Regions from separate parts of the Paenibacillus sp. 1-18 genome, predicted to be linked through region 1. Evidence: predicted binding sites of a transcription regulator. Region 1 holds the regulator's gene; the other holds the start of a gene.
The links. Region 1 encodes CtsR, which represses protease genes until heat stress. Its sites were predicted from a motif close to ATGGTCAATAAAGGTCAAACA; they were not measured.

Region 1 (9,019 bases):
TTGCCAAGCAACAAATAAAGAGGATCATGATCTTAATGAGATCATGATCCTCTTTTGTGTATTTTAACGATCACTATCAATTCCTAAGGTTGACAGAAAGAAAAGGCTTTGCGACACTCTAAGTGCACAATCTTTTTTATGGAGACATAAGTATACGAGCGAGGTGACGAAGGCTATGGAGATCAGACAATTACAACGGGAGGAATTTGAAGTTGCTATTGAATTATCCCAATATGCTTTTCAGTTTACAATGTCCCCGGAGGATCTGGAGAAATCCAAGAAAAAGTTCAAGCCAGAACAAACATGGGGCATATTCGATGGACATGACTTGAATGCTAAGCTGACTTTGCTACCTTTGCAGGTATACATACATGGTCAGGTTTTTGAGATGGGTGGCATTGCTGGTGTGGCAACGTGGCCAGAAAAGCGTCGTGGAGGCATGGTTTCACGTTTGTTGACACATGCGCTTAAAGAGATGAAGTCTACTGGACAAAGCCTTTCTTTTCTGCACCCATTCTCCTTTGCCTTCTATCGTAAATTTGGATGGGAAACGTATGTTGAGTACAAAAAGTATGTTATCCCGATTGATAAATTTCCTGCTAAGCTTAAAACAGAAGGCATAGTCAAGCGGGATATTAAAGATATTTCTGAACTGAACCAAGTGTATCAAGCGTATGCTTCGTCTTATAATGGCACGCTGGTACGGGATAAGGAATGGTGGCAAGAACGGATTTTAAATGAGAACTACCGAACCGCAGTTTATTACTCAGAAGCAGGTAATCCTCAGGGATATGCGCTATACAAAATTGAAGATAAGCAGTTGAATTGCGATGAATTGATATATGAGAATGAAACGGCGCGTCGGGCTTTATGGACTTATTTTGCAAATCATGATTACATGATAACCCAAGGTAAATTTATTTACGTTCCGGCAGATGACAATCTGCCATTTTTACTCGATGATCCGCGAATTCAACAGGAAACGCTGCCTTATTTTATGGGACGAATTGTGGATGCAGCTGCTTTTGTCGAAAAATATCCCTTTAAAGCAATTGGAGTGGAAACACGCTTGACCTTAAATTTGTCAGATCATTATGCTCCATGGAATGAAGGAGTATGGACATTAACGATAAACTCTGAAGGACGAGGATATTTAGAGAGAGTAGATACAAGCAGTTCTTCTGAAAACAACATAGCAGTTGACTTGAGTGTTGGCATCCAATCGCTGACGACCCTAATGCTTGGCTATCAGCGCGCTGATGATCTATATAAGTGGGGGCGTATTGAAGGACGCAGTGAGTCTATGTCTGCATTGAAACGTGTAGTACCAGTAAAACAGACGTTTTTGTTGGATTTTTTCTAATCCTGGCCTAGACTTTATTCGAGAAAATGGGTGGCGTTGGCGAGGGTAAGCACGATTCGTCTATACAAGTAGCACGGGAGTAGCAGGATGGGTTTTTTCAGGACTCTTTCCAGAATGGGGAGAGTTTTTTTCTTACATTGTATAAAACATAATTAGATTGCGAAAAATGGTATTGACCCCTTGGCAAAAATGAAAAATATGCTATAATGTGAATATAGTCAAAGAAAGTCAAAGTCAATTAAACCTAGTGTGATCCATTAGAAGGTAATGATGCTGATTGACTGGCCGTATTGAGTATTTTGACAGCAAAGAAGCTAAACAGGATTGAAATCATTTGTGGATAGTCAGTAGCTGCTCTTATAAACATAAGAGAAGTGTATGATTTATCGCAAGTATAGGTCACACTAGAGACTAAACGGCACGTTTTCAAGAGATGCAGCAGGGTGAAAAAGTCCTGATACAGCTTAGATTCGTGACTTTACCGTTTGGTTAAGTTCAATATACGGCGGACTCTGTGGAGCGTGAAATGTACTTGAATACTTGCGTTTCCGTTAGTGGAGGATGAATGAAATGCGCAATGTTTCCGATATTATTGAACAATATTTGAAGAACATATTGCTTGAAAGTCCCCAAGGCTTAGTGGAGATTCAGCGCAATGATTTGGCTGACCGTTTTTCTTGCGTGCCGTCGCAAATCAACTATGTTATTAGTACCCGTTTTACGCTGGAAAAGGGCTATGTGGTGGAAAGTAAGCGTGGTGGTGGGGGCTACATTCGCATTCAACGAATTCAGTTGCCTGCACAGCATGCGATACACACACATCTTCATCAGAGCATCGGGGAGGAAATTAGCCAATCGGCGGCAGAAGGACTGATTTATCAGTTGGAGGAAGCTCATTTTCTAAGCAAAAGGGAAGCGAGTTTAATGAAGGCCGCTTTATCGAGGGACACCTTATTGCTGAAGCTCCCCTATCGTGACCAGCTGCGGGCAAGGTTGCTTAAGGCTATGCTGTTCTCGTTGCTGGCGACCAAATAGTCAGTAGCCATAACCAGTAAATAGAGATTTACGATTCAGATGTAGGGATTTGTGAAAATCCAGACGTTGAAGGAGGTGCTTTTATGCTGTGCCAGGAATGTAATATGCGGCCGGCAACTTTGCATTTCACCAAAATTGTGAACGGCGAAAAGACAGAGTTTCATATTTGTGAGACATGTGCGAAGGAAAAAGGGGAAATACTCCCTGGAACACCCAATGGTTTTTCGATTCATAGCTTATTGTCGGGGATGCTGGATTTTGACTCCAGCACCAAGAGCCAGTCTTCAGGTCACAATGGTCCACAAAATTTGCAATGCAAGGATTGTGGCATGACCTATACACAGTTTAGCAAGCTGGGGCGTTTTGGGTGCCCGTCGTGCTATCAATATTTTGACAGTCGTCTGGACCCTCTGTTCAAACGTGTGCATGGCAGTACAGGTCATGTGGGTAAAGTTCCGGTCCGGACTGGAGGCCGTCTGAAGGTTAAACGGCAAATTGATGATTTGAAAAAAGAGATGCAACAGCATATTGTACAGGAAGAATTCGAGGCAGCTGCTGAGCTTAGGGATCAAATCAGAAAGCTTGAAAAGGAAATGACTGAAGAGTAAAGTTTGTGAAGAGTAGGAGGGAATGCGTGATGCCCAATATCCGATTTACGGAAAAGCCGCTAAGTGATTGGATGCGTGGTGATGCTGCGGATTCGGAGATTGTCATTAGTAGCCGGGTAAGAATTGCGCGTAACTTGCAACATCTGCCTTTTCCCATGCTTGCTACCAATCAGCAGTCGGAAGAAGTGCTTCAACGCTTGACGGATATCCTTCAGTATGATGATTTGGGTCGTTTTGGTACTTTCCATACCTTGAAAATATCCGAGTTGGATGAGATCGACAAGCAGGTACTGGTTGAGAAGCATTTGATTAGTCCTAATCTGGCGAACGAATCTCGTAACGGTGCTGTGTTGATTAGTGATGATGAATCGGTTAGTGTTATGATAAACGAAGAGGATCATCTGCGTATTCAGTGCTTATATCCGGGATGTCAGGTTAGAGAAGCTTGGGAACGAGCTATGATTATTGATGATGCATTTGAAGCGCATGTTGATTATGCATTTGATGATCGGAGAGGTTTTCTGACCAGTTGTCCGACAAATGTTGGCACAGGTATGAGAGCTTCGGTGATGATGCATCTGCCCGCATTAGTCATGACTCACCAAATCAATCGTATATTGTCCGCTGTTTCACAGGTAGGTCTTACGGTTCGTGGCATTTATGGTGAAGGCAGCGAAGCGGTCGGTAATTTGTTTCAGATTTCTAATCAGATTACATTAGGACAAACCGAAGCGGAAATTATTGAAAATCTACATGGCGTGGTGCTGCAGATTATAGAGCACGAGCGTTCTGCCAGAGAACGGCTGATGAATGAGTCCATGTTGCGAATTACAGATCGGGTGATGCGTTCATTCGGTATTTTGTCATATGCAGCAGTGCTGGATTCAAAGGAGGCTGCGCAGCGGCTGTCCGATGTACGTCTCGGCGTGGATTTAGGGATTTTGGAGCGTCCATCCATCGCAGCGATGAATGAACTGAATGTGATGACGCAGCCTGGATTCCTGCAAAAGAGCTTTGGCGATAAAATGAACACCGGTGAGCGCGATATGTACCGGGCGAAGCTGATCCGGCAAAAATTAGGCACAACCCTTTAATATATAGTTTTATCTGAAATACACACTGTGGAGGTGCAGGATATATGATGTTTGGAAGATTTACGGAACGTGCACAAAAAGTGCTTGCCTTGGCCCAGGAAGAAGCTGTTCGATTGGGACATAACAACATTGGTACAGAGCACATTTTGCTCGGCCTCATTCGTGAAGGTGAAGGAATAGCAGCCAAAGCCTTGATCGGTTTAGGGCTGGGACTGGAAAAAATCCAGGATGAAGTGGAGACGCTTATTGGACGCGGTCAAGAGCAACCGACGAACATTGCCTATACTCCTCGCGCCAAAAAGGTCATCGAGCTGTCTATGGATGAAGCGCGTAAACTGGGTCATACCTATGTGGGCACAGAACATATTTTGCTCGGTCTCATTCGTGAAGGTGAAGGCGTAGCGGCCCGTGTACTGAACAATCTGGGCATCAGTCTGAATAAAGCGCGTCAGCAAGTGCTCCAATTGCTAGGCAGCAGCGAGGCGGTTTCCAGCCATCACGGCGCTCCGACTAATGTCAGCACACCAACCCTGGATAGCTTGGCACGCGATCTGACGGCATCTGCGAAGGAAAATAACCTGGACCCTGTTATTGGGCGCAGCAAGGAGATTGAGCGCGTCATTCAGGTGCTCAGCCGCCGTACAAAGAACAATCCGGTTCTGATCGGGGAGCCTGGGGTAGGTAAAACAGCGATTGCCGAGGGATTGGCACAAAAAATTATTGCCAATGAGATTCCTGAAACGCTGCGTGACAAACGCGTAATGACACTCGACATGGGCTCTGTGGTAGCAGGCACCAAGTATCGTGGTGAATTTGAGGATCGTTTGAAAAAAATTATGGACGAGATTCGTCAAGCTGGAAACATCGTATTGTTCATTGATGAGCTGCATACGCTGATTGGTGCTGGTGGAGCGGAAGGAGCAATTGATGCCTCCAACATCCTGAAGCCTGCATTGGCACGTGGCGAACTGCAATGCATCGGTGCAACAACGCTGGATGAATATCGCAAATATATTGAGAAGGATGCTGCTTTGGAGCGTCGTTTCCAACCGATTACTGTGGATCAGCCTTCTCCGGAAGAAGCGATTCAAATTTTGTATGGTCTGCGCGACCGTTACGAAGCGCATCACCGTGTGAAGATCACGGATGAGGCAATTGAAGCGGCAGTAAGATTGTCGGACCGTTATATCACCGACCGCTTCCTGCCGGATAAGGCGATTGACCTTATTGACGAAGCAGGCTCCAAGGTAAGGCTAAATTCCTACACCGTACCGCCAAACCTGAAGCAACTGGAAAACCGTCTCGAAGATATCCGTAAGGAAAAGGATTCGGCGGTACAAAGCCAGGAGTTTGAAAAGGCAGCAGCGTTGCGTGATACAGAGCAAAAAATTCGTGAAGAGCTGGATGTTACGAAAAACCAATGGAAAGAACAACAGGGTCGCACAGATTCCGAAGTTACACCGGAGGATATCGCTCAGGTCGTTGCAATCTGGACAGGTGTTCCAGTCAGCAAGCTGAAAGAGGAAGAAACACACCGCTTGCTGAATATGGAACAGTTGTTGCATGAACGGGTTATTGGTCAGGACGAAGCTGTTAAGGCAGTAAGCCGCGCTATTCGCCGGGCACGTGCGGGACTGAAAGATCCGAAGCGTCCGATCGGCTCCTTTATTTTCCTCGGTCCAACTGGAGTTGGTAAAACAGAACTGGCACGCGCACTAGCTGAATCTATGTTCGGAGATGAAAATGCGGTTATCCGTATCGATATGTCCGAATATATGGAGAAGCACTCCACGTCCCGTCTGGTAGGAGCGCCTCCAGGGTATGTTGGATATGAAGAAGGTGGCCAACTGACTGAGAAGGTACGTCGTAAGCCATACTCTGTTGTGTTGCTGGATGAGATTGAAAAAGCACATCCAGAGGTGTTCAATATTCTGCTGCAAGTGCTGGAAGATGGACGTCTGACGGATTCCAAAGGCCGTGTTGTTGACTTCCGCAACACACTCATTATTTTGACATCCAACGTCGGTGCACAGGCGATTAAACGTAACTCCACGCTTGGCTTTACAGCCGTTGTAGACGCTGGAGCGGATTACGATAACATGAAGGGTAAAGTGATGGATGAACTGAAGAAAAGCTTCCGTCCTGAGTTCTTGAACCGGATTGATGAAATTATCGTTTTCCATTCTCTCGAAGAAAAACATATCGCCGAAATCGTGTCACTCATGTCTGAGGAGCTGCGTAAGCGTCTGAATGAGTACGAGGTGGACTTTGAACTGACAGACAAGGCTAAGACATTCCTTGCGAAGGAAGGCTTTGATCCAGCTTACGGTGCGCGTCCATTGCGTCGTGCAATTCAGAAGCATATAGAAGATCGTCTGTCCGAGGAACTGTTGACTGGAAATATTACTAAAGGTGATTCTCTGATGATTGATGAGGAGAACGGTGCATTGACAGTTACGAAAAAGGATAACGTATCCGCGAAGTCCTAAAACGTTTTACTAAATAAAGCAGTACAGAAGGGTGTCTCGCAGGCTGGAAGGCTATTGCGAAGGCACCCTTTTTGTGTATAGAACGCTACGGAATGGTTGGGTAAATGCTTTGGAAAAGTTTGTGATATCGCTTTACGTCCGCCAAGCTTCAATGGTAAACTTTTATTGATACAGCTCTTTCCGGGCTGTATCAAGATAAATTTGACATCATTTGTCGTCAATAAGGAGCCAGGGATCAAAGTATGGCTAAAGTGAAAACTAAATTTTCCTGTACGGAATGCGGTTATGAATCGCCCAAATGGTACGGAAAATGTCCTGGATGTCAGGCGTGGAATTCCATGGTGGAAGAAACGGAAAGCGTTGTAAAAACTCAAGGAATGGGTTCTCCCCTTCTTACTCATAGCACAAAAGATAAGCCGCTCCCCATTATTGAGGTAGAGAGTGGCAAAGAAGCACGAATTTTGACGGGAATTGGCGAATTGAATCGTGTGCTTGGCGGAGGCGTAGTGCCGGGGTCCCTCGTTCTGGTGGGCGGTGATCCGGGGATTGGTAAATCTACGCTGATGCTACAAACCTCTAATGAGCTCGCTTTAACCGGTTTGAAGGTGCTGTACGTGTCTGGTGAGGAGTCGGTTCGTCAAACGAAGCTGCGCGCAGACCGACTGGGTGCCTTGTCTCCCAATTTGTACGTATTATGTGAGACGAATTTGGAGACGATTGAAGAAGCAGTGGACAGCTTGAAGCCCGAATTTTTGGTGATAGACTCTATTCAGACCGTATATTTGCCGGAGGTGACAAGTGCGCCAGGAAGTGTGGCTCAGGTCCGAGAGTGTACCTCACGCTTTATGCGAATTGCCAAGGGACTAGGGATTGCTACGGTGCTGGTAGGACATGTGACCAAGGAAGGGGCAATTGCAGGCCCACGTCTGTTGGAGCATATGGTCGATTGCGTGCTTTATTTTGAAGGAGAGCGTCATCATACGTATCGGCTGCTGCGTGCAGTTAAGAACCGTTTCGGTTCTACGAATGAAATCGGCATTTTTGAAATGGCTGAGAGTGGCTTGCGTGAGGTAGCGAATCCTTCTGAGCTTTTCCTGTCTGAACGACCACTAGGGGTGGCTGGTTCCACTGTTGTAGCCAGTGTGGAAGGAACCAGACCTGTGCTGGTCGAACTGCAGGCGCTGATTGCGGCCACGCATTTTCCTTCTCCACGCCGAATGGGTACAGGAATCGACCATCATCGGATGGGATTAATTATAGCCGTGCTGGAAAAACGGATGGGCATGTTTTTGCAAAACCAGGATGCTTATCTCAACGTAGCCGGCGGCGTGAAGCTGGATGAGCCCGCGGTGGATTTGGCTATAGCGGTGAGCATTGCTTCCAGTTTCCGGGACGCTCCTACCAAGCCGTACGATGTAATTTTTGGTGAAGTGGGGCTGACAGGCGAGGTGCGAGCTGTATCCCGAGCAGAGCAGCGAGTGCGGGAAGCGGAGAAACTGGGTTTCAAACGGGTGATCATGCCAGAGAAAAGCCTGAAGGGCTGGACACATCCGAAAGGGATACAAATTATAGGAGTAGCAACGGTGGCAGATGCACTGGCAGCCGCATTAGATTAGGGGGCAATGAGAATGAAAGAAGCGAGCCAACTGGATAAAATGAACGATTTGCTGCGGCTTGTGGCACCGGGAACTCCCTTTCGCGATGGATTGGAAAACGTTTTACGTGCTAAAACGGGTGCTCTTCTGGTCGTTGGCTATAGCCCGGAAGTAATGGAAGTCGTGGATGGCGGGTTCTCTATCAACTGTGATTTTTCGCCGAACTATTTATATGAATTGGCTAAAATGGATGGCGCAATCATATTGAGCGAAGATTTGAAGCGGATTTTATACGCAAATACGCAATTAATTCCTGACTCTTCTATTTCGTCGATTGAAACAGGGATTCGACACCGGACAGCAGAGCGAGTTGCAAAGCAGACAGGCAAGCTCGTTGTGTCCATTTCCCAGCGGCGTAATATTATTACGTTGTATCAGGGAACGCTGCGCTATGCGCTCAAGGAAATCGGAGTCATCTTAACGAAGGCCAATCAGGCAATTCAGACACTAGAAAAATATAGATCGGTGTTGGGTCAAGCCTCGACGAATTTGACAGCATCTGAATTCGAAGAGCTGGTAACCATGCCGGAGGTCGTTAATGTTATCCAACGGATTGAAATGGTGCTGCGCATTAAAATGGAAATCAAACGATTTATTAATGAGCTCGGAAATGAAGGCCGACTCATCAGCATGCAGATGGAGGAGCTTGTCAGCAATATAGAGGAAGAAGCCTGGTTGCTGTACAAGGATTATGCTAAAGACGACAGCGACGAGAAAATCCGTGAGATTATACTTGGACTCAAGCGATCTACGGACGACGAGTTGCTGGATGTTA
Region 2 (9,019 bases), on a different contig from region 1:
AGAAACGATTTGATCTTCAGTGTATCCGTAAGTTTCAGGATCGGAAGCTTCTTTCATCGCTGCGTTGATTTCTTCAGCAGTTACGGTTTTCTCCAGAACTGTTACCAGCTCAGTCAGGGAACCTGTTGGTACTGGAACACGTTGAGCCGCGCCATCCAGTTTACCTTTCAACTCAGGGATAACCAGACCGATTGCTTTAGCAGCACCAGTTGTGTTAGGGATGATGTTTTCAGCTGCTGCGCGAGCACGACGGAAGTCACCTTTAGCATGTGGAGCATCCAAAGTGTTTTGGTCGCCAGTGTAAGCGTGAATTGTAGTCATCAAGCCTTCAACGATACCAAATTTGTCTTGCAGTGTTTTAGCCATAGGAGCCAGGCAGTTTGTTGTGCAAGAAGCACCGGAAATTACAGTTTCAGTTCCGTCCAGAATTTCATGGTTAACGTTGTAAACGACAGTTTTCATGTCGCCAGTAGCTGGAGCAGAGATAACAACTTTTTTAGCGCCGCCTTTCAAATGTTTCTCAGCAGCTTCTTTAGTTGTGAAGAAACCTGTGCATTCCAGAACGATGTCTACACCCAGGTCTCCCCAAGGCAGTTCTTCAGGGTTGCGGTTAGCCAGAACTTTAACTTCTTTACCGTTTACTTTGAAGAAGCCGTCATGTACTTCTACTTGTCCTTGGAAAGTACCTTGTGTTGTATCATATTTCAACAGATGTGCCAGCATTTTGGAATCTGTCAAGTCGTTGATTGCTACTACTTCAATACCTTCCACGTCTTGAATTCGGCGGAAAGCAAGGCGTCCAATACGTCCGAAACCGTTAATACCAACTTTAACTGTCATGAGTGAGTTCCTCCCAAAGTTCGTTTAGTTTATATATTCAAGACAGACCCGAAAGCCCGTCAAGACAACACAATTAATCAATCCATATTAACCTTTTAAATAACGGCTTACAATCTCGACAGCAGCGCCTTCGTCGGTGACAAGAATGTCTTCTTGCCCGAAGCGCAATACTGCATGAATAGCAGCCGCCTTGCTCTTGCCTCCAGCTACACCTAGCACCGTCTCCGTACGCCCAATGTCCTCCAAGCGGAGTCCAAGCGTCAGCATTCTGTGAACAACGACGCCGTCTTCGTTAAAATAATAACCAAACGATTCGGCAACCGCGCCTTCACTGCTGATCTGGGCAAAGGTTTCGGGGTCAAGCTTGCGTCTGTGGGCCATCGCTATGGCGTTGCCTATCCCGTGAATGATGATACGGCTCTCTCGAATCAGGCTTAATATATCCTGAATATTCGTATCCTCAAGCAAGGAGTTGTAAGCATGATTGCTGAGCAAATCCGGTACATGGAGCAGACGGTATTGAGCGCCGACTTTGCGAGCCATCGTGGAAGCAATAGTGTTAGCCTGCATTTCCATGCTCTCTCCCAAACCCCCGCGTGCCGGTACAAACCATCCGCCCTTAAGCGGGCCGTTAGCAGGTAATGTCAGTTGTTCCGCCACATCTGCAATTGTCGTGCCACCTGTTACAGCGACAACATCCTCGTCATCCATAACACTCAGCAGCGCCTTTGCACCAGCACGGCCCAGCTCCTGCTTCGCTAACGGTGAAGCATCCGAATCCCCTGGAACGACAACCACTTTCTCCAAACCATAGGCTTGACGAATCTGATCCTCCAATTGGGACAGGCCGAACAAGTCGTTCGCAATCGGCTCCAGCTGTTCCAGCAGATCCAGTCCTGCTTTGCTCACCTTCATGCCCACACTCTCAATCTCAATTAGCCCTTGGGCTTTAAGGAGATCGGTTTCGGCGCGCAGCACGCGCTCGGTCATATCCAGTGAAGCTGCCAGTGTTCTGCGTCCAATAACATCGGACAGCATGATCTGATGCAGGATCGTGTACCTTTTTTTCAAAACATCCATGAGGTCGGGCAGAAGCTGCTTCTGTATTTCTAATATCTTTCGCATGCTTTCCACTCCCGCACACTTCTAAGTTCTGTCTCTAAGCTATATCTCTGATTGGTCTTAAAACGTCCCGGGATAACTTTTTAAGTCCCACGTATATCTTAACCAATATTTGCTCCACATGCAAGTCTATCTGATCCTATATTTCTCAACTTTTTATGTGAATATGCGCACATAATAAAAGCTTGCAATTCAATGCCGTATATCATATAATCATCTTTGTTTCCAATTATCTGTGCGCCCGTGGTCCAACGGATATGACGTAGGCCTCCGGAGCCTGAGATCGAGGTTCGATTCCTCGCGGGCGCGCCATTTTAAATGAATGCTTTAATGCTTCTATATCATGTTTTAACCAATAAGAGCGCTGAGGGCTCTTTTTTTTGACCATTAGTTTGACTTTCTTTGACTTTTTGTTTGAAATTGTTTATCATGTGGTTAATACGGTAACAGTTTATAAAGTAGGGGCATGTAGATCGGCATGTCCACCAAATCCATTAACGATATTTAAGGGAGGTTTTTTGACGTGAGCTATGTTCCTATGGTAGTAGAGCAAAGTAACCGCGGCGAACGCGCCTATGACATTTATTCCAGACTGTTGAAGGATCGCATTATTTTGTTGGGCTCGGACGTCAATGACGTTGTAGCCAACTCTATTATTGCGCAAATGCTGTTTTTGGCTGCCGAAGATCCTGAAAAAGATATTCACTTGTATATTAACAGTCCTGGCGGTTCCATTACAGCCGGTATGGCCATTTTCGATACGATGCAATTCATTAAACCTGACGTGTCTACGATTTGTGTAGGTATGGCTGCTTCCATGGGTGCGTTCTTGCTGAACGCAGGTGCCAAAGGCAAACGTTTTGCTTTGCCGAACAGTGAAATTATGATTCACCAACCATTGGGTGGTGCACAAGGTCAGGCAACGGATATCGAAATCCGCGCTCGTCGCATTCTGAAAATGCGTGACAAATTGAACCGCATTCTCGCAGATCGCACAGGCCAGCCACTGGAACGCATTGAAAAAGACACAGACCGTGACTATTTCATGTCCGCTGATGATGCCAAGGAATACGGTATTATTGATAAAGTGCTAACCAGCTCTTCTCCAGACGGTGTATAAGAGAGGAAATTCATCGCTCGATAGCTGGTAAACGAAAAAGCTGCCCCGGATGTTCGTATCCGGTAGGCAGCTTTTTTGCTTTACTGTCCTGCAAAGGGCTTTCCGCCCTGAGGCAGCAATTGGGCAAACGAGTAGGTGAACTCTGGAATTCCATACGCGTATGGCGCATAATCATACAAACTAAACACGATTGTTATTCCACTGTTGGTCACATAAAAGTCCTGATCTGCCGCCAGCTCTTTAAATTTACCGAAAGCTTCGCCAGATTGAAGCGCATCAATTTTCTTCTTCAAATCAGCATTGAGGAACTTTTTGTAGTTCGGATTTGCCTTCAATACATCAGATAATTGCAGCAGTTTACCATCAGCAAGCGAGAACGTATATCCCTTACGTGCCGTCATGCCATGTGCGCCGCCTGTATACGAGTAATCCTGCATAATCACACTCAAAATACCATCCTTGTTATAGGCAACCGCAAAATCATTCCCAAACTCATACGGTCTTTCTGTTGTAGCCTCTCCCTCAGCCATCATCTTTTTGCCTGCTGCTAATACTCTGTCTGCTTGCTTTTTAAGCACACTGTTAATGGCCTGTTGAGCCTCAGGATTCAGCTGGCTGCCGCTGATTTGCGGGTACTTAATCTTGTAGGACACCTTCGCATTACTCGAAGCGGAAAGTGATTGGGACGCAATTTTGATTGGATTTAGCTGGCTTTTACTCAACGTTACTGTTTTTTGGGCTGCATTCCACTGTGCATCGATACCCAGATAGTCTTTCAACAGACCCATAGGAATGTATAGCTTCCCGGCAATCTGTTTGGCGTCCATGTTGCGCGTGCCGATTCCGTTCACATTGACATAGGTATCCGAGAAAGAAGAAATGATGTAAAGCTTGTTGTACCCGCTGCCTACGGTATATGTCGCTGTTTTGGCATCATAGCTCACCGAAATTCCCAGACTGTCGCGCAGTGCTGCTACTGGAATCAGTGTGCTTCCGTTTACCTGAACTCCTTTGGTCGCCAAGGTTTTGCCGTCCCATTGAATGGAGATTCCCGGTTGCTGTGGCGTAGCTTGCTGTTTGGTCAATGCTGCCTCAATATAAGAAACGGGAATAACTGCGGTTCCTACTAAAATTCCTGCTGCCAGGAGAGCGGAGCCCCATTTCTTCGTATGCTTGTTCATCGTAAGTATTCCTCCTGTGGTGGATCTGTATTATCTATGTGTTTTGATTGCTTTTCTTATTATATCTGTACCCTATTATATGTGGTTTACAATCTGTACACCCTCCGATTTCAATCTATACACCTAACACCCCTTAGCTATGACAGACTCATTACAAAATGGTTTCGATATACAAACAAAGCCAGCAAGCCAACCTGCACATGATGCAAGCCGCTTGTGGCTTCGTTTAACGTACTGTATTAGTTCATTTCGTATTGGGCCGATACCTGAACCTTCACTGTCACTTGACCAGACTGTATCTCTGTTCCATTCCCTGCGTCCAAAAGAGACTTGCTCATAGCAGTCTCACGTTGTGTGAATACTTGGGCTTCTCCGCCATCTACCGTCACATTTACCAAGCCTCCCAACCCACGTTTGGCTGCCTTTGCTACAGCACTGGCTTTAGATTGAGCGTTACTGAGCGCCTTGGCAATCGCTTCTTCTTCGTAGGTGGAAGGGTCTTCTACTGAAAAGCGTACATTATCCACGTTGTTCGCCCCGGAATTTGTAGCCTCATCCAGCAGTTGACCGATTTTATCCAGATCACGGTATTTAACGGAAAGTGTATGGTTGGCAATGAAGCCTTTGAGCTTCTGACCTTCTTTATCGTTGTAGATATAGTTAGGCTGCACGTAGAACTGGCTAGTCTGAATGTCGTCTGCACTAATGCTCCATTTTTCTTTCAGCAATTGTGTAACCTTGTTTATTTTCGTGGCATTGGCTTTTTGAGCAGCGGCCGCTGTATTTCCTTCCGATTGCACACCGATGGAAAGATAAGCAATATCGGGCTTAGCCAGTATTTCACCGCTTCCGCTCACATTTATTACACTATTCACCGTCGCGGCTGTTGATGCGGCATAAGCACGATCTGCTCCTGTCCACAATCCTCCAGCTACTCCCCCGGCCAATAATGCTCCTGTGAGAACTGCTGTACTTACTATTTTTGTCCAATGTCTCATCGTATCCAACCTCTTTCTTGAAAATGTTTGTATCTTCCAGACGGAAAGGACGAAAAAAGGTTGCAGTCAAGCATTCGCATTCCAAAATAAAGGATCAGCACGGAATATAAATTAGGTGTAGGTTGGACTAATTCCAGTTGGCATATTCAACAAAACGTTACTTATAGAGCTTTACAAAGATAAACAGCTTTTCGGAAAAACATCTAATTTTTTTACGGATATAAAAAAAGCCCCGAGGGGCTTTTCACGAAAGAGCGTATACCGTATCACAAATATAAACAGTCGCTTACTGGTTTTCCAGCTCTACTTTACTAACCAGACTTACTAAAGCGTTTACAGCCTGTTCGGCGTCCGCACCTTCAGCACTAATATTAATTTCAGTACCTGTACTGATGGCAAGACTCATAATACCCATGATGCTCTTGGCATTAACCTTTTTGTCTTCTTTTTCCACAAAAATCTCAGATGAATATTTATTCGCTTCCTGTACGAATAACGCAGCAGGTCTGGCGTGCAGTCCTGTTTTCAAGCGTACGACTACCGGATGTTTTGACATGTCAGCTTACCCCCTCATCAAATAAATCTGGACACTACTTACTCCATTTTATTTATCACATTATAACATTAACCTGGGACAGACACTAGAAAAAAAACTAATTAAAGCGGCAAAAAGCCCCAAGGACATTCTTTTTTACGGAATCAGGCCATTTTCTCCCCTGATTTTGTCCGCCATCTCGTCAATTTTGCGAAGACGGTGATTTACACCGGATTTACTAACGACCCCTTTGAGCATTTCCCCGACTTCTTTCAAGTTCAAATCAGGATGGGCCAGTCTGATTTCCGCCACTTCACGCAGCTTGTCCGGCAAGGTCTCCAGACCAACTTCCCTCTCCAGCAGCTTGATGTTCTCAATTTGCCGAACTGCAGCGCCGATCGTCTTGTTCAAATTGGCTGTTTCGCAATTGACAATACGATTTACGGAGTTGCGCATATCGCGCATAATACGTACATCCTCGAATTTGAACAAGGCTTGATGCGCTCCAATGATGCTGAGCAGTTCAATGATCTTCTCGCCTTCCTTGATGTAGAGAATAAACCCTTTTTTTCTCTCAATACAGCGGGCATTCAGATGAAACTCATTCGCAAGATCTACCAGGGCCTGACAATGCTCCTCATACATCGAGGAAATCTCAAGATGGTAAGATGATCCCTCCGGGTTGTTTACAGAGCCACCAGCCATAAAGGCGCCCCGCAGATAAGCCCGCTTACAACAGTTTTTCCGAATGATCTCCCGATTAATCCCGTCCGTGAACAAGAAGCCTTCTGATACGATGTACAAATCCTTCAGCAGCTCTTGTACACCGTTAGGAATACGGACAATGTACACATTGTTTTTTTTCAAGCGCATTTTTTTCCGTACAAGCAGTTCAATGTGAAGCTGAAAATGCTTTTTGATCAAGGAGTAAATCCGCCTTGCAATCGCGGCATTTTCTGTGGACACGTCCAATATCACCCTTTTATTCGACAGTTGCACGGATCCGAGCATACGTATAAGCGCAGACAGCTCCGCTTTTTCACAGCAGGGCTGACTTTCAATCATTGTAAGCTCTTTTTTCGTTTGTGCCGCAAAGGACAAGGGACTCACCTCCTTCTTAATATCCAGTTTTGTACTAATTGATAAATGTGCTGGCTTAGTTTGTCTGCATCATGCCGTAAATACGTGCGGAACAGAACTAACGTATCTGCCACTACTTTATATCCCCGGTCATTCAGTTCGCCCATGTCGACTTGAACTGGCTTGGCTCCCTGCTCGGCATACATTTCCTGCACTTGAGGCGGGATTTCCCCGTTATTCACAATGACATAGTCGAAGAGATGGTGGCCTACATGCTCGTAAATAGCCTGCAGGTGATCTCCCACCGTATAGCCATCGGTTTCACCCGGCTGGGTCATGACATTGCAGACAAATATTTTGATAGCATCGGATTTCACTACAGCCTCAGCGAGCTTGGGTACGAGCAGATTGGGTAAAATACTGGTATACAAACTTCCGGGGCCAATCAGAATCGCATCGGCTTCATTAATGGCCTCTACAGCCTCAGGCAACGGCTCCACGTGAGTCGGTTCAAGAAAAACACGTTTGATTCTGCCGCCCGCTTCCGGGATTTTGGACTCCCCGGTAACAACCGTGCCATCCTCCATTTCGGCACTTAACACAACACCTTCTTCGGCTGCCGGCAGTACACGCCCCCGGACAGCAAACACACGGCTAAGCTCACGCACCGCCGTTACAAAATCACCTGATATATCGGTCATCGCTGCCAAAATCAGATTGCCCAAACTATGGCCTGATAATCCTGATCCTGCACCGAAACGGTATTTTAGCATATCTGACATCACTGGTTCTACGTCAGCCAAGGCAGTCAGCACATTGCGGATGTCCCCTGGAGGGGGCATCTGCAGCTCACTGCGCAATATCCCGGAGCTTCCGCCATCGTCAGCGACTGTAACAATAGCCGTAATATCCAGTGGCTTTTGCTTCAAGCCCCGCAGCATGACAGACAAGCCGGTTCCCCCGCCCATAACAACAATACGCGGGCGCTCCCGTTGTGATCCGGTCTCTTTCATCATTTCACCTCATTAGTGCCGGTCCCGATCAGCATCCCGATGCGAAACAGAAACGGACTCTGTCTCGCTGGCACCCAGCATTTTTCCTAAATATTCCGATATCGCAACAGAACGATGCTTACCGCCGGTACAGCCAATACCGATAATCACCTGACTCTTGCCTTCTTTACGGTATTGTGGAATCAAAAAATGCAACATATCCAGCAGCTTGGTCAGGAAAGCCTGAGTCTCAGGCCATTTCATAACATAATCATATACATCGCTATCCTGTCCCGTATGGGGGCGAAGCTGGTCCACATAGTGAGGATTGGGTAGGAAGCGCACATCGAATACAAGATCGGCATCAATGGGAATACCATATTTAAAGCCAAAAGAAGTAATATTCACGGAAAGCATGCTGCTCTCCAGATGTGAAAATCTCGAAATAATCCTGGCCTTTAAGGTTGCGGGCTTCATCGTGCTTGTATCAATAACCTCAGAAGCCGAGCTTTTCAGCTCCTCCAGCATTTTGCGCTCCAGTCGGATTCCATCCAAAGGCATACCGTCTGGAGCAAGCGGATGACGTCGACGGCTTTCCTTGTAGCGTTGCACGAGAACGCCATCGTTGGCATTTAAGAATAGAATTTCACAATGAATCGTAAAATGTTCTTTAATATAATTCAATGATTCCGATAAGGCAGTGAAGAATTCTCGGCCACGCAAATCAATGACGAGCGCCACTTTACCTATTTTTCCGTTGGACTGCTCGATTAACTCAGCGAATTTGGGAATCAGCACAGGGGGCAAATTATCAACGCAAAAGAAGCCCAAGTCTTCCAGGCTCTGCACCGCAATGGTCTTCCCTGCACCTGACATCCCCGTAATAATAATGAGCGTTGCCCACGGCGCAGCATTTTTTAGGTTGTCTGTCATATGGACTTCCCTCTCCTTTTGCTTCTTCGCTCTATGTCAGTACCTGTATATCAGCAGCCTGTAAATCAGGAACGCAACAGCAAGCCTGCAGCCCCTACGATACCTGCGTCATTGCCCAGCACTGCCGGAACAATCGATACTCCTTGCTGAAGTGGCTCAGGTGCCAGCTTAGTGTATACGCGGCGCATCTCTTCAAACAAAAAGTCGCCAGCTTTGGA

Region 2: the regulator CtsR is predicted to act here: its motif matches at 2,352-2,372, upstream of clpP (ATP-dependent Clp endopeptidase proteolytic subunit ClpP).

What each region holds. Positions count from the first base shown of each region.
Region 1 is NZ_ASSB01000020.1:52,899-61,917, reverse strand. Features, by position in the region: gene L693_RS0101250 (GNAT family N-acetyltransferase) at 176-1,363, shown strand; gene L693_RS0101245 (CtsR family transcriptional regulator) at 1,934-2,398, shown strand; gene L693_RS0101240 (UvrB/UvrC motif-containing protein) at 2,482-3,006, shown strand; gene L693_RS0101235 (protein arginine kinase) at 3,036-4,100, shown strand; gene clpC (ATP-dependent protease ATP-binding subunit ClpC) at 4,145-6,589, shown strand; gene radA (DNA repair protein RadA) at 6,832-8,205, shown strand; gene disA (DNA integrity scanning diadenylate cyclase DisA) at 8,218-9,019, shown strand, end outside.
Region 2 is NZ_ASSB01000229.1:8,844-17,862, reverse strand. Features, by position in the region: gene gap (type I glyceraldehyde-3-phosphate dehydrogenase) at 1-840, opposite strand, end outside; gene L693_RS0114285 (sugar-binding transcriptional regulator) at 928-1,965, opposite strand; tRNA gene L693_RS0114280 (tRNA-Arg) at 2,200-2,274, shown strand; gene clpP (ATP-dependent Clp endopeptidase proteolytic subunit ClpP) at 2,486-3,082, shown strand; gene L693_RS0114270 (PdaC/SigV domain-containing protein) at 3,163-4,263, opposite strand; gene L693_RS0114265 (SIMPL domain-containing protein) at 4,503-5,261, opposite strand; gene L693_RS0114260 (HPr family phosphocarrier protein) at 5,548-5,817, opposite strand; gene whiA (DNA-binding protein WhiA) at 5,953-6,897, opposite strand; gene L693_RS0114250 (gluconeogenesis factor YvcK family protein) at 6,903-7,889, opposite strand; gene rapZ (RNase adapter RapZ) at 7,902-8,801, opposite strand; gene L693_RS0114240 (ROK family glucokinase) at 8,867-9,019, opposite strand, start outside.